3 regions of the Allocoprococcus similis genome follow, and region 2 is predicted to be linked to each of the others. Evidence: riboswitches for the same ligand, from Rfam matches in the RefSeq annotation. Region 2 holds a riboswitch; each other region holds the start of a gene.
The links. Region 2 has a riboswitch for FMN ahead of ribD (bifunctional diaminohydroxyphosphoribosylaminopyrimidine deaminase/5-amino-6-(5-phosphoribosylamino)uracil reductase RibD). Riboswitches for the same ligand answer to the same signal wherever they lie in the genome.

Region 1 (3,262 bases), on a different contig from region 2:
GCAAGAGTCGGTGAAGGTGCACAGATTATTGACAGTGTACTGATGCCGGGCGTTGAAGTAGAAGAAGGTGCAGTTGTAACAAGAGCGCTTGTGGCTGATGGCGTAAAGATTGGTAAAAATGCAGTTGTTGGATCAGCAGACAGTGAACATATTGAGTTAGTATCAAAACGTGTTAAGGGGGATGAGTAATATGGCACAGGCATTTGGAATCGTAAGTTTTGCCGGCAACAATATCCGGGTAGGAGAGATGCAGAATTACCGTCCGGTTGGTGCTGTTTCATTCCTTGGAAGATACAGAGTTATCGATTTCCCAATCTCTAATATGAGCAACAGTGAAATCGAACATATTCAGGTTTATGTAAGAAGAAAACCGCGTTCTCTTACAGAACACCTTGGAACAGGACGTCATTACAATATCAATTCAAAGAGTGGACGTCTTCATATTCTGTATTCAAACTTTGAAAATGCAGAATGGAGTGTATATAATAATGACCTGGCTGCGTACGAAGAAAATATGGAGTGCATTGAAGCTGTAAAATACCCATATGTAGTTATTGCACCAAGTTATATGATTTATACACAGAATTATGATGAATTACTTAAGACACATATTGAATCCGGTGCAGATATTACCCTGTTATATCACAGTGTGGATAATGCAAAAGAATACTATCTGAACTGTTCAACACTTAATCTGAACAAGCAGAAAGGTGTTCTTTCATTAGAACCGAACCATGGTAACGCGAAAAACCGTAATATTTTCATGGATACTTATGTAATGCGCAAAGATCTGTTTATGGAACTGGTTAAAAAGGGAAGAAAGATTTCTTCCATGTTCACGCTTAATGATATTGTGAATATGGCCTGCAGTGAACTGGATGTACGTGGAGTGTCACATCGGGGATTCTTTGCATCTATCACAGATTTCAAGAGCTACTATAATGCAAACTTATCACTGATCGATATGAAGAATGCGGTGACTTTGTTTGATAAGAACTGGCCGATTTACACAAGAACAAATGATTCATGCCCAACAAAGTATTATGAAGGAGCAAGTGTTAAGAGTTCTGTAATTTCCAATGGATGCCTGATCGAGGGTACTGTTGAAAATTCGGTAATCGGACGTGGATGTGTAATTAAGAAGGGTGCAGTTGTCAAAGACAGTGTTATCCTTCCGGGAGTTGTAATTGGAGCGGATGCGCGGATTGAAGCGCAGGTAGTGGACAAGAGTGCAAGGATTGTCCATGCAAAGGAACTGATTGCAGATCCGGAAAAACCAGGATATGTAAGAAGAAACGATACTTTATAATCAAAAGAAATTCAACAGAGAGAAGAATGCCGGCATGGGCAGACTTCTCTCTGTTTTTTTGGTTTCATAAAAAAAGAGGCTCATAACGAACCCCTTTTGCTGCTTTGTAAAATTATAATCTATTCGCGTCCCATTTTTAAAATCGGGCTGATCTTTTTGTAGATCAGGAATACAATCAGTGACACCAGGAAACCTTTCAACAGATTAAATGGTGCAACAGAAAGTAAAACAAAAGTCAGAAGACTGTTGATATGACTGTTGACTGCGGTTCCCATGGCAACCAGTGCGTCGATCGGCATATGGAATGCAGCAGCGTATGCCGGAAGCAGAAGGTATGCATTGATAAAACATCCGACAATTGTCATGAAAACAGTTCCCGTTACCATACCGATGATCGCACCCTTGCGAGAATGTAACTTCTGATAAATCAGGGAAGCCGGAATACACATTGCACATCCGATCAGGAAGTTTCCGAGATCTCCAACACCGGCTGTTGATGTACCTCTGATGAGGAGGTTCAACAGGATTTTGACCAGTTCGATCAAAGCGCCGGCTACAGGACCCATGGTAAATGCACCGACAAGGACCGGAACTTCACTGAAATCAATTTTGTAAAAGGTTGGTGCAAATGGAAGTGGAATATCAAATAACATCAGAACCATAGCGATTGCTCCGAGCACACCAATCTGTGCGATTACCTTTGTACTGATACGTTTTTTTTCTTTCGTTGTTGTTTTTTGGTTTGTCATTACATCTGTACTCATTTTTTCTCTCCTTTTCTCTTGACATAATCAGATGAATTGAGGAGGAAAATCTTCGAAAGCCTATGCAAAAAAATCCCCGGCGTGATACGTCGGGGGATTACTTGCAAAATCACTTTTTCTTCTCTCATCCAGACTTTACTGTCGGTTTTGGAATTGCACCAAATCAGCTGTCAGAAATCTGACAGGTCGCGGACTGTAACCGCCGGTTGGGAATTCTGCTTATACCATATCGATAAGAAGTCACCCTACCCCGAAGAATTTCCTTGTTCATTTGAACCCATTATAGCGCAGGCGTATATAAAATACAAGTACAAGTTAAGAAAAGACAGGGGGGCTGGCCACAGGTACTGTGAACAGTAACAAGACAGGGTTTTTCTAAACCCGGAGTGAGCAGTAACGACTTGTTTCCAAAGATTCGGTATGATATAATCGGTGTGACTTAAACTGATACGGAGGAAAATGAATGAATATAAAGTTTGAAGTAAAAATGACAAAAAAAGCCATGTTTGATTTTATGCTCTATACTTCCTATACAAGCCTTAGCGGAATCGTTGGTGTGATTTTCGGTGGTGTGACACTGGTGCTGGGAATCAGACAGTGTATGTTTGGAAGCTACAGTACAGCTGCAACCTTCTTTTTGTTTGCCGCAATTTTTCTGATCGGAAACCCGCTTCATTTAAAAGCACGTGCGGCAGAACAGGTAATGCGCTCCCCGATGTTCCAGAAACCGATCAGTTATGAACTTAACGAAGAAGGAATCCGCATTTCACAGGATGAACAAAGTGTGCTTAATGAATGGGGAGATTTCCGGAAGGCAGTTTCAACCGGTCAGTCGGTAATTTTATATGTAACAAAGGTAAGAGCACTGATTTTTCCAAGAGAATCCCTGGGAGAGCAGTATGCGGCAGCAGTGCAGATGATTTCTACACATATGCCAGCCAAGAAAGTCAATATCAGACACGTCAGTGCAAATTAGGAGGCAGACCAGAAGATGATAATTGAAACAAGAAGTGCCAAAGAAACATATGATCTCGGTAAGAAGATCGGGAGTCAGGCAAAAGCAGGAGAAGTCTATACACTGGTAGGAGATCTCGGCGTCGGAAAGACTGTATTTACCCAGGGACTGGCAAAAGGACTGGGGATTGAAGAACCGATCAGCAGTCCAACCTTTACGATCGTCCAGGTATAT
Region 2 (3,262 bases):
CGGCAGGACGTGCCCGGTCGATTGCGGAAAAATAGGCAACCAGCACAATATTGATACCGGCAACTAAAAAGCCCAGGAAATAAAGCCTGAGACCGGTATGGGCGTAAGCAAGCAGCTGGAGATTATGTTCGCTGTTAAAGATTCCGACGAAGGTATCCGTAAATCCGTAGATCAGTGCAACGATCACAAGCTCGATCAGAAGTGCTGCAGCAAGAGACCAGTTGAGAAATTTACGGACGAGATGATGTTCGCCCTTTCCGTAACTCTGGCTGATCAGCGGCTGTGCACCCTGGGCGAGACCGTTTAGGATCGCCATTGCGACCAGTGAAATATTTGCAACTACGCCGTAGGCTGCGATCCCGATATTTCCGGCGAAACGCAGGATCAGCATGTTAAATATAATCGTAATGACAGCGGAAGAAATTTCAGCAAAAAATGCAGAAACACCAAGCTGGCAGCACCCGATGATCCGGTGAAGGGAAGGGATGCGCCAGTGGAATTTTACATGGTTATTCTTTCCCAGATAGTGGGTCGTACATACCAGCATAGTCACCACTGGCGAAAGTGCAGTTGCAAGTGCAGCACCGGTAAATCCAAGATCTAACGGGAACATGAAAATATAGTCGAACAGAATGTTGAAAAAACTTCCGGAGATCGATCCGATCATAGCAATTGAGGTAGCGTGATCGTTTCTTGCAAATGCTGTGAAGGTATAATTTGCCATAAAAAACGGGGTGAAGAGCAGGACGATACGCATATAGCTGCGTCCAAGCCGGATCAGTCCTGCGTCCGCGCCCAAAAGTGCCAGTGCCTTATGCGGAATAAAAATACCTGTCAGCATAAAAGGAATGCTGCATACCAGACACCAGAAGATGGACTGGGTAAAATAATAATCGGCCGGTGCGCCTTTTGCGGTACTGATATTGTATCTGGTGGCGGAGCCAATCCCGATCATAGATCCGATCGCGAAGACCAGTCCGAATACCGGAAGGATCAGATTCAGGACAGCAAGTCCGTCTGCGCCACATTTGTAAGAGATAAAAAAGGTATCTGCCAGAATGTAGACGGAGACACCGATCATTCCGGAAATACTTTGTGAAATGTATTTAAAAAATTTACGAAACATGTTTTTGAATTCCTCGTCTTTCTTAAAGCCAGATTAAATGAAATAACCATCTGTACCAGCCATGGTAATAAGCCGATTCTGATATCTCCATATAAGAATAGCATAAACATACGGGTTTGTCGAAAAAATAATCTTGCAATTACTGCGTTAAGGTGCTATAGTAAATTTTGTAAAACCAAATAATGCTTCAGGGCGGGGCGAAATTCCCCACCGGCGGTAAAGCCCGCGAGCCGTAAGGCATGAACTGGTGAGATTCCAGTGCCGACAGTAAAGTCTGGATGGAAGAAGTTGAATCGTTGCTGATAAAAGCGGATTCTATCATATATGCAGGAATAAAAAGTAAAACGCTCTGGAATGAGAATCATTCCAGAGTTTTTATTTTCGGAAAATAAAATGCCGGGTCCGGATTCGATAAGAAAATGGTATTTCTGAGAAGTATGACAGAGTGTACAGCGATATAACTGAGAAAGAAAGCCCTGACAGGTAAGAGAATCTGTCAGGGCTTTTCCTATATGCAAAAGCACATTTTTTTGAAAAGAGACGTATCCGGTAACATACCTGAAATGTTTAGCAGAGTACATTTCCCGGGGCTTTTCCGGGAGAGATGAGAAAGGAGAAAAAATGACAGATGAATTTTACATGCGCCGTGCAATTGAACTGGCAAAAAAAGGACGTGGATGGACAAATCCAAACCCGATGGTTGGTGCCGTGATCGTAAAGAATGGAACCATTATCGGGGAAGGGTATCACGAAAAATGTGGTGAGCTTCATGCAGAACGGAACGCAATCGCATCCCTGACAGAAAGCGCCGAGGGAGCAACAATTTATGTGACGCTGGAGCCGTGCTGCCATTATGGGAAGACCCCACCGTGTACGGAAGCGATTCTGGAACAGAAGATCGCACGGGTTGTGATCGGATCGAGAGATCCGAATCCGAAAGTGTCCGGAAAAGGAGCAAAGATTTTGCGCGAGGCAGGCGTCCAGGTGGAAGAGGATTTCCTGCGCGAAGAATGTGATGCATTAAATCCGGTCTTTTTCCACTATATTACAACAGGGCTGCCATATGTGGTGATGAAATATGCAATGACGGCAGACGGAAAGATTGCGACAAAAACAGGAGCATCAAAATGGATATCCGGTGAGGAAGCAAGAAGTCTGGTACATGAGATGCGCCATGACTACATGGGGATCATGGCAGGAATCGGAACGGTTCTGGCAGACGATCCGATGCTGAATGTGCGCCTGGAGGGAAAGAAAAGTCCGGTCCGAATTATCTGTGACAGTATGCTCAGGATCCCGCTGGACAGTCAGATCTGCCAGACAGCAGGGAGATACCGGACGATCGTTGCATATGCCGGTGAAAAGGGGAATGCGATTTATTTAGAAGAGAAAAAACGCAGTCTGGAAAAGCTTGGAGTCGTGCTTCTCAGAGTTCCTTCGGAAAAGGGGGAGATCAATCTGCAGCTTCTGATGAGAAAGCTTGGAGAGCTTGGAATTGACAGTGTACTTATTGAAGGCGGTGGAACTCTAAATGAGGATGCCCTGCAATCCGGTATCGTAAATGAGGTGAAAGCCTTTATCGCACCGAAAATTTTTGGCGGAAGAGGCGGCAAGACTCCGGTGGAAGGCTTTGGAGTTGAGAAAGTAGACGATGCCATAAAGCTACAGCTTATGAGAATCTCGCAGGTTGGAGAAGACATTCTGGCAGAGTATAAGGTTTTGGAGGAAATTTAAATGTTTACAGGAATTGTAGAAGAAACCGGATCCATCCGGTCACTCCAACTTTCTGGATCATCCGGGAAGATTGCGATCCGGGCAAAAAAAGTACTCGGTGGAACCAGGATCGGAGACAGTATTGCGGTAAATGGTGTCTGCCTGACGGTGGTTTCCCTGGAAAAGGATGGATTTACCGCAGATGTGATGGCGGAGACGGTGCGAAGAACCAACCTCGGTGACACAAAGATCGGTGAAAAAGTGAATCTGGAACGCGCGATGGCGGCAGATGGCAGATTCGGTGGACATATCGTTGCAGGGCATATTGATGGGACCGGAATGATTGAGGAACTCAGAAAGGAAGAAAATGCAGTATGGGTAAAAATCCGGACAACGCCGGAGATTCTGGAACTGATCGTAGAA
Region 3 (3,262 bases), on a different contig from region 2:
ACCTGAAGAAAACAGCCCTCTTTACACTATGGATAATGTCCTTTTGACACCTCATATGGGATGGAAAGGCCTTGAGACAAGACAGCGGCTGGTTTCTATTTTGGCAGATAATATAAAGAAGTTTATAGAAGGAAATCCGATCAATGTTGTATCAGGATTATAGTATCTGCGTATTAAAAGATGATCTGGATGGTTTTGTAGAACATCTGGAAGAATATAAGACCGCAGGAAAGATATATGCAGCAAACGTGATGGATGCTGGATTGGTTAAGAATCAAAGTGTTTTTAAAGAGGCCTATGATATGGGATATTCTATTTAAGCTATTGAGAAATTGGAATTTGTAAAGTATCTTCCTATTTTTCTAAAGCAGATTATTGGTTGTATTTATATTAGGTTTTTAACAACAATGTAACCATTGAAATTACATCTATTTTTTGATATGATTATTGTCGAAGAGAGGTGTTTATAATGCAGATTTCAAGCAGATTTACAATGGCAATCCATATGTTTACCTGTATAGATACATTTTCGAATCAGAAGATGACCAGTGACTTTATGGCAGCAAGCATTGGAACCAATCCGGTGATTGTCCGTAAAATATTGCAACAATTAAAGGCTGCTGGTCTTATTGAAGTTGCAAGAGGGACAGGCGGTGTGACAATTACCAAACCATTGGAGCAGATTACATTCCTTGATGTGTATAAAGCAGTGGAATGTGCACCAGATGAAGAACTGTTTCATTTTCATGAGAATCCTAATCAGAAATGTCCGGTAGGAAAGAATATTCACCATGTTCTTGATAAGAGGCTGTTAGAGGTACAGAGGGCAATGGAGGAAAAACTTTCAGAAATGACACTTGCTGATGTGAAAAAAGATATTGCAGTGTATACAGAGAAAGAGTAGAATACAGAAGGCTTCGGATACGTGATTATATCATCACAATTTCCGGAGCCTTTTAGTTTGTCATAATTAATGTAAAACTTTTAAAGGAAGTTGTAACAAAAAAAGTTACAAAAAGTTTGATGTAACTGTTGACATTACATCAAACAAATGCTATAGTACAAACATAAGATGTAACAAATGATGTTACAACAAATTAAGGAGGTAATTTAAAATGCAGAAAGTAGTAGAATTTTTACAGAAAAATCCGGTTCAGTACTTAGCAACAGTCGGAAGAGATGGAAAGGCAAAATGCCGTCCATTCATGTTCTGTTTTGAGCAGGACGGAAAGCTTTGGTTCTGTACTAACAACACAAAGGATGTTTACAAGGATATGTTAGCAAATCCTGAAGTAGAAGTTTCTGTTTCTTCGCCAGAATATGCATGGATTCGCCTTCATGGCAAAGCAGTATTTGAGGACAACAAGAGTGTAAAGGAAGGATGCATGAACAATCCTATCGTTAAGGGACAGTACCAGACAGCAGATAATCCTATTTTTGAGGTATTCTATCTTGAAAATCCTCATGGTTTAATCGCAGATTTCTCTGGAAATCCACCTTATGAATTTTAAAGATAATTAACAGAAAAATTACAGTCTTCGGGGCGAGGTGTAATTCCTGACCGGCAGTATAGTCTGCGAGCAAAAAGCTGATATGGTGCAATTCCATAACCGACGGTAAAGTCCGGATGAGAGAAGATATGATAAAGCAAGTCCCGCAGGAAATCCCGTCCTGCGGGCTGTTTTAAATTCAGGCATATCTCACAAAAAGGAGATTTATGAGTAACAATACAGCAACTATTAAAACAAGAAAAAATTTAGTTTCTACAAGGACAATAACAATGACAGCTCTACTGGCAGCTATATCATATGTGTTGGCTTTTTTAGAGTTTCCGGTTCCTTTGAGTCCATCATTTGCACGAATGGATCTGTCAGATTTACCTGCACTGATTGGATCATTTGCGTTTGGACCGGTTACAGGAGTGATGATAGAATTGATAAAAAATATATTACAGCTTCTGTCAACATCAACAGGAGGAATTGGTGAACTTGCCAATTTCTTGATGGGTGCATCCTATGTACTGGTTGCCGGTTTTATATACAAATACAAAAAGACAAAGAAAATGGCGATGTGGGCATGTGTTATTTCAAGCGTAGTTATGGGAATAGCCGCAGCGATTGTAAATTATTTTATTCTGCTACCCCTGTTTGAAACATTTATGCCGCTGGATCAGCTGATCGCATCATTTGGTGAATTTCTGCCATTTATTAAGACAAAATTGGACGTTGTGCTATTCAATGCATTGCCGTTTAATATCTTAAAAGGTTTGGTGATTGGAGCAATTGCCATGATGATATATAAAAAACTTACACCGATACTGAAAGGAGAGAATTTGAAATGACAAAAATGGATTATCTCAAACTTCTTGTGGATGAAATTCATTCAACAACAGTTGCAACGATAGGTTCAGATGGACATCCTCAGACAAGAATCATAGATATGATGTACTATGATGAAGAAGGCGTGTATTTTCTTACAGCAAAGGGAAAAGCATTTTTTGACCAGTTAATGGATCAGCAGTATGTGGCAATATCCGCAACAAAAGACAAAATTGCGGTGTCCCTGCGTGGAAAAATAAAGAACATCGGAAAAAAGAATCTTGATATTATGTTTGAAAAAAATCCTTATATGAAGAAAATCTATCCGGGAGATACGAAAGATGCAATCGAAGTGTTTCGGTTGTATGAGGCACAGGGAGAGTATTTTGATATCAGCAATCCATCAAATATTGTGAGGGATACTATAACAATCGGGAAAACCGAAGCTGTTCAGACAGGTTATTTTGTTGGAAAAGACTGTATCGGATGTAAGTTGTGTTATTCTGTATGCCCGCAAAAGTGTATTGATATATCTTCAGTTCCGGTTACTATCAACCAGAATCATTGTCTGCATTGCGGAAGATGTGCAGAAATTTGTCCGAAGCAGTGTATTGAGAAAAGAGGTTAATTATGATCTTTAAGAAAATCAGAAAAGGGCATATTAACTGGCAGGATTTTTTATGTAGTATTCCGGCAAGGGATTATGTATTCCAAAAGGATGCATATGAAGACCAGATTGACAGGACAGCAGAGTATATAAGAAATGCAGACTGTGTTATAATCGGGGCAGGAGCCGGGGCATCGACAGCGGCAGGAATCCAGTATGGCGGCAAAAGGTTTACGGACAATTTTGCAGAATTTATAAAAAAATACGGTGGGCACTACATGACAGATATGTATACAGCCGGATTTTATCCGTATCCGTCCGAGGAGGCAAAATGGGG

Region 1: another riboswitch for FMN. It lies ahead of ACYQ5K_RS07505 (ECF transporter S component); the one in region 2 lies ahead of ribD (bifunctional diaminohydroxyphosphoribosylaminopyrimidine deaminase/5-amino-6-(5-phosphoribosylamino)uracil reductase RibD).
Region 3: another riboswitch for FMN. It lies ahead of ACYQ5K_RS14700 (ECF transporter S component); the one in region 2 lies ahead of ribD (bifunctional diaminohydroxyphosphoribosylaminopyrimidine deaminase/5-amino-6-(5-phosphoribosylamino)uracil reductase RibD).

Annotation. Positions count from the first base shown of each region.
Region 1 is NZ_BAAHSG010000013.1:23,637-26,898, forward strand. Features, by position in the region: gene ACYQ5K_RS07495 (glucose-1-phosphate adenylyltransferase) at 1-189, shown strand, start outside; gene glgD (glucose-1-phosphate adenylyltransferase subunit GlgD) at 191-1,309, shown strand; gene ACYQ5K_RS07505 (ECF transporter S component) at 1,429-2,073, opposite strand; FMN riboswitch at 2,186-2,335, opposite strand; gene ACYQ5K_RS07510 (YcxB family protein) at 2,537-3,049, shown strand; gene tsaE (tRNA (adenosine(37)-N6)-threonylcarbamoyltransferase complex ATPase subunit type 1 TsaE) at 3,065-3,262, shown strand, end outside.
Region 2 is NZ_BAAHSG010000011.1:29,517-32,778, forward strand. Features, by position in the region: gene ACYQ5K_RS06280 (MATE family efflux transporter) at 1-1,126, opposite strand, end outside; FMN riboswitch at 1,306-1,420, shown strand; gene ribD (bifunctional diaminohydroxyphosphoribosylaminopyrimidine deaminase/5-amino-6-(5-phosphoribosylamino)uracil reductase RibD) at 1,748-2,860, shown strand; gene ribE (riboflavin synthase) at 2,861-3,262, shown strand, end outside.
Region 3 is NZ_BAAHSG010000042.1:6,216-9,477, reverse strand. Features, by position in the region: gene ACYQ5K_RS14720 (2-hydroxyacid dehydrogenase) at 1-163, shown strand, start outside; gene ACYQ5K_RS14715 (hypothetical protein) at 144-320, shown strand; gene ACYQ5K_RS14710 (Rrf2 family transcriptional regulator) at 470-904, shown strand; gene ACYQ5K_RS14705 (pyridoxamine 5'-phosphate oxidase family protein) at 1,116-1,511, shown strand; FMN riboswitch at 1,531-1,643, shown strand; gene ACYQ5K_RS14700 (ECF transporter S component) at 1,718-2,341, shown strand; gene ACYQ5K_RS14695 (4Fe-4S binding protein) at 2,338-2,946, shown strand; gene ACYQ5K_RS14690 (SIR2 family NAD-dependent protein deacylase) at 2,949-3,262, shown strand, end outside.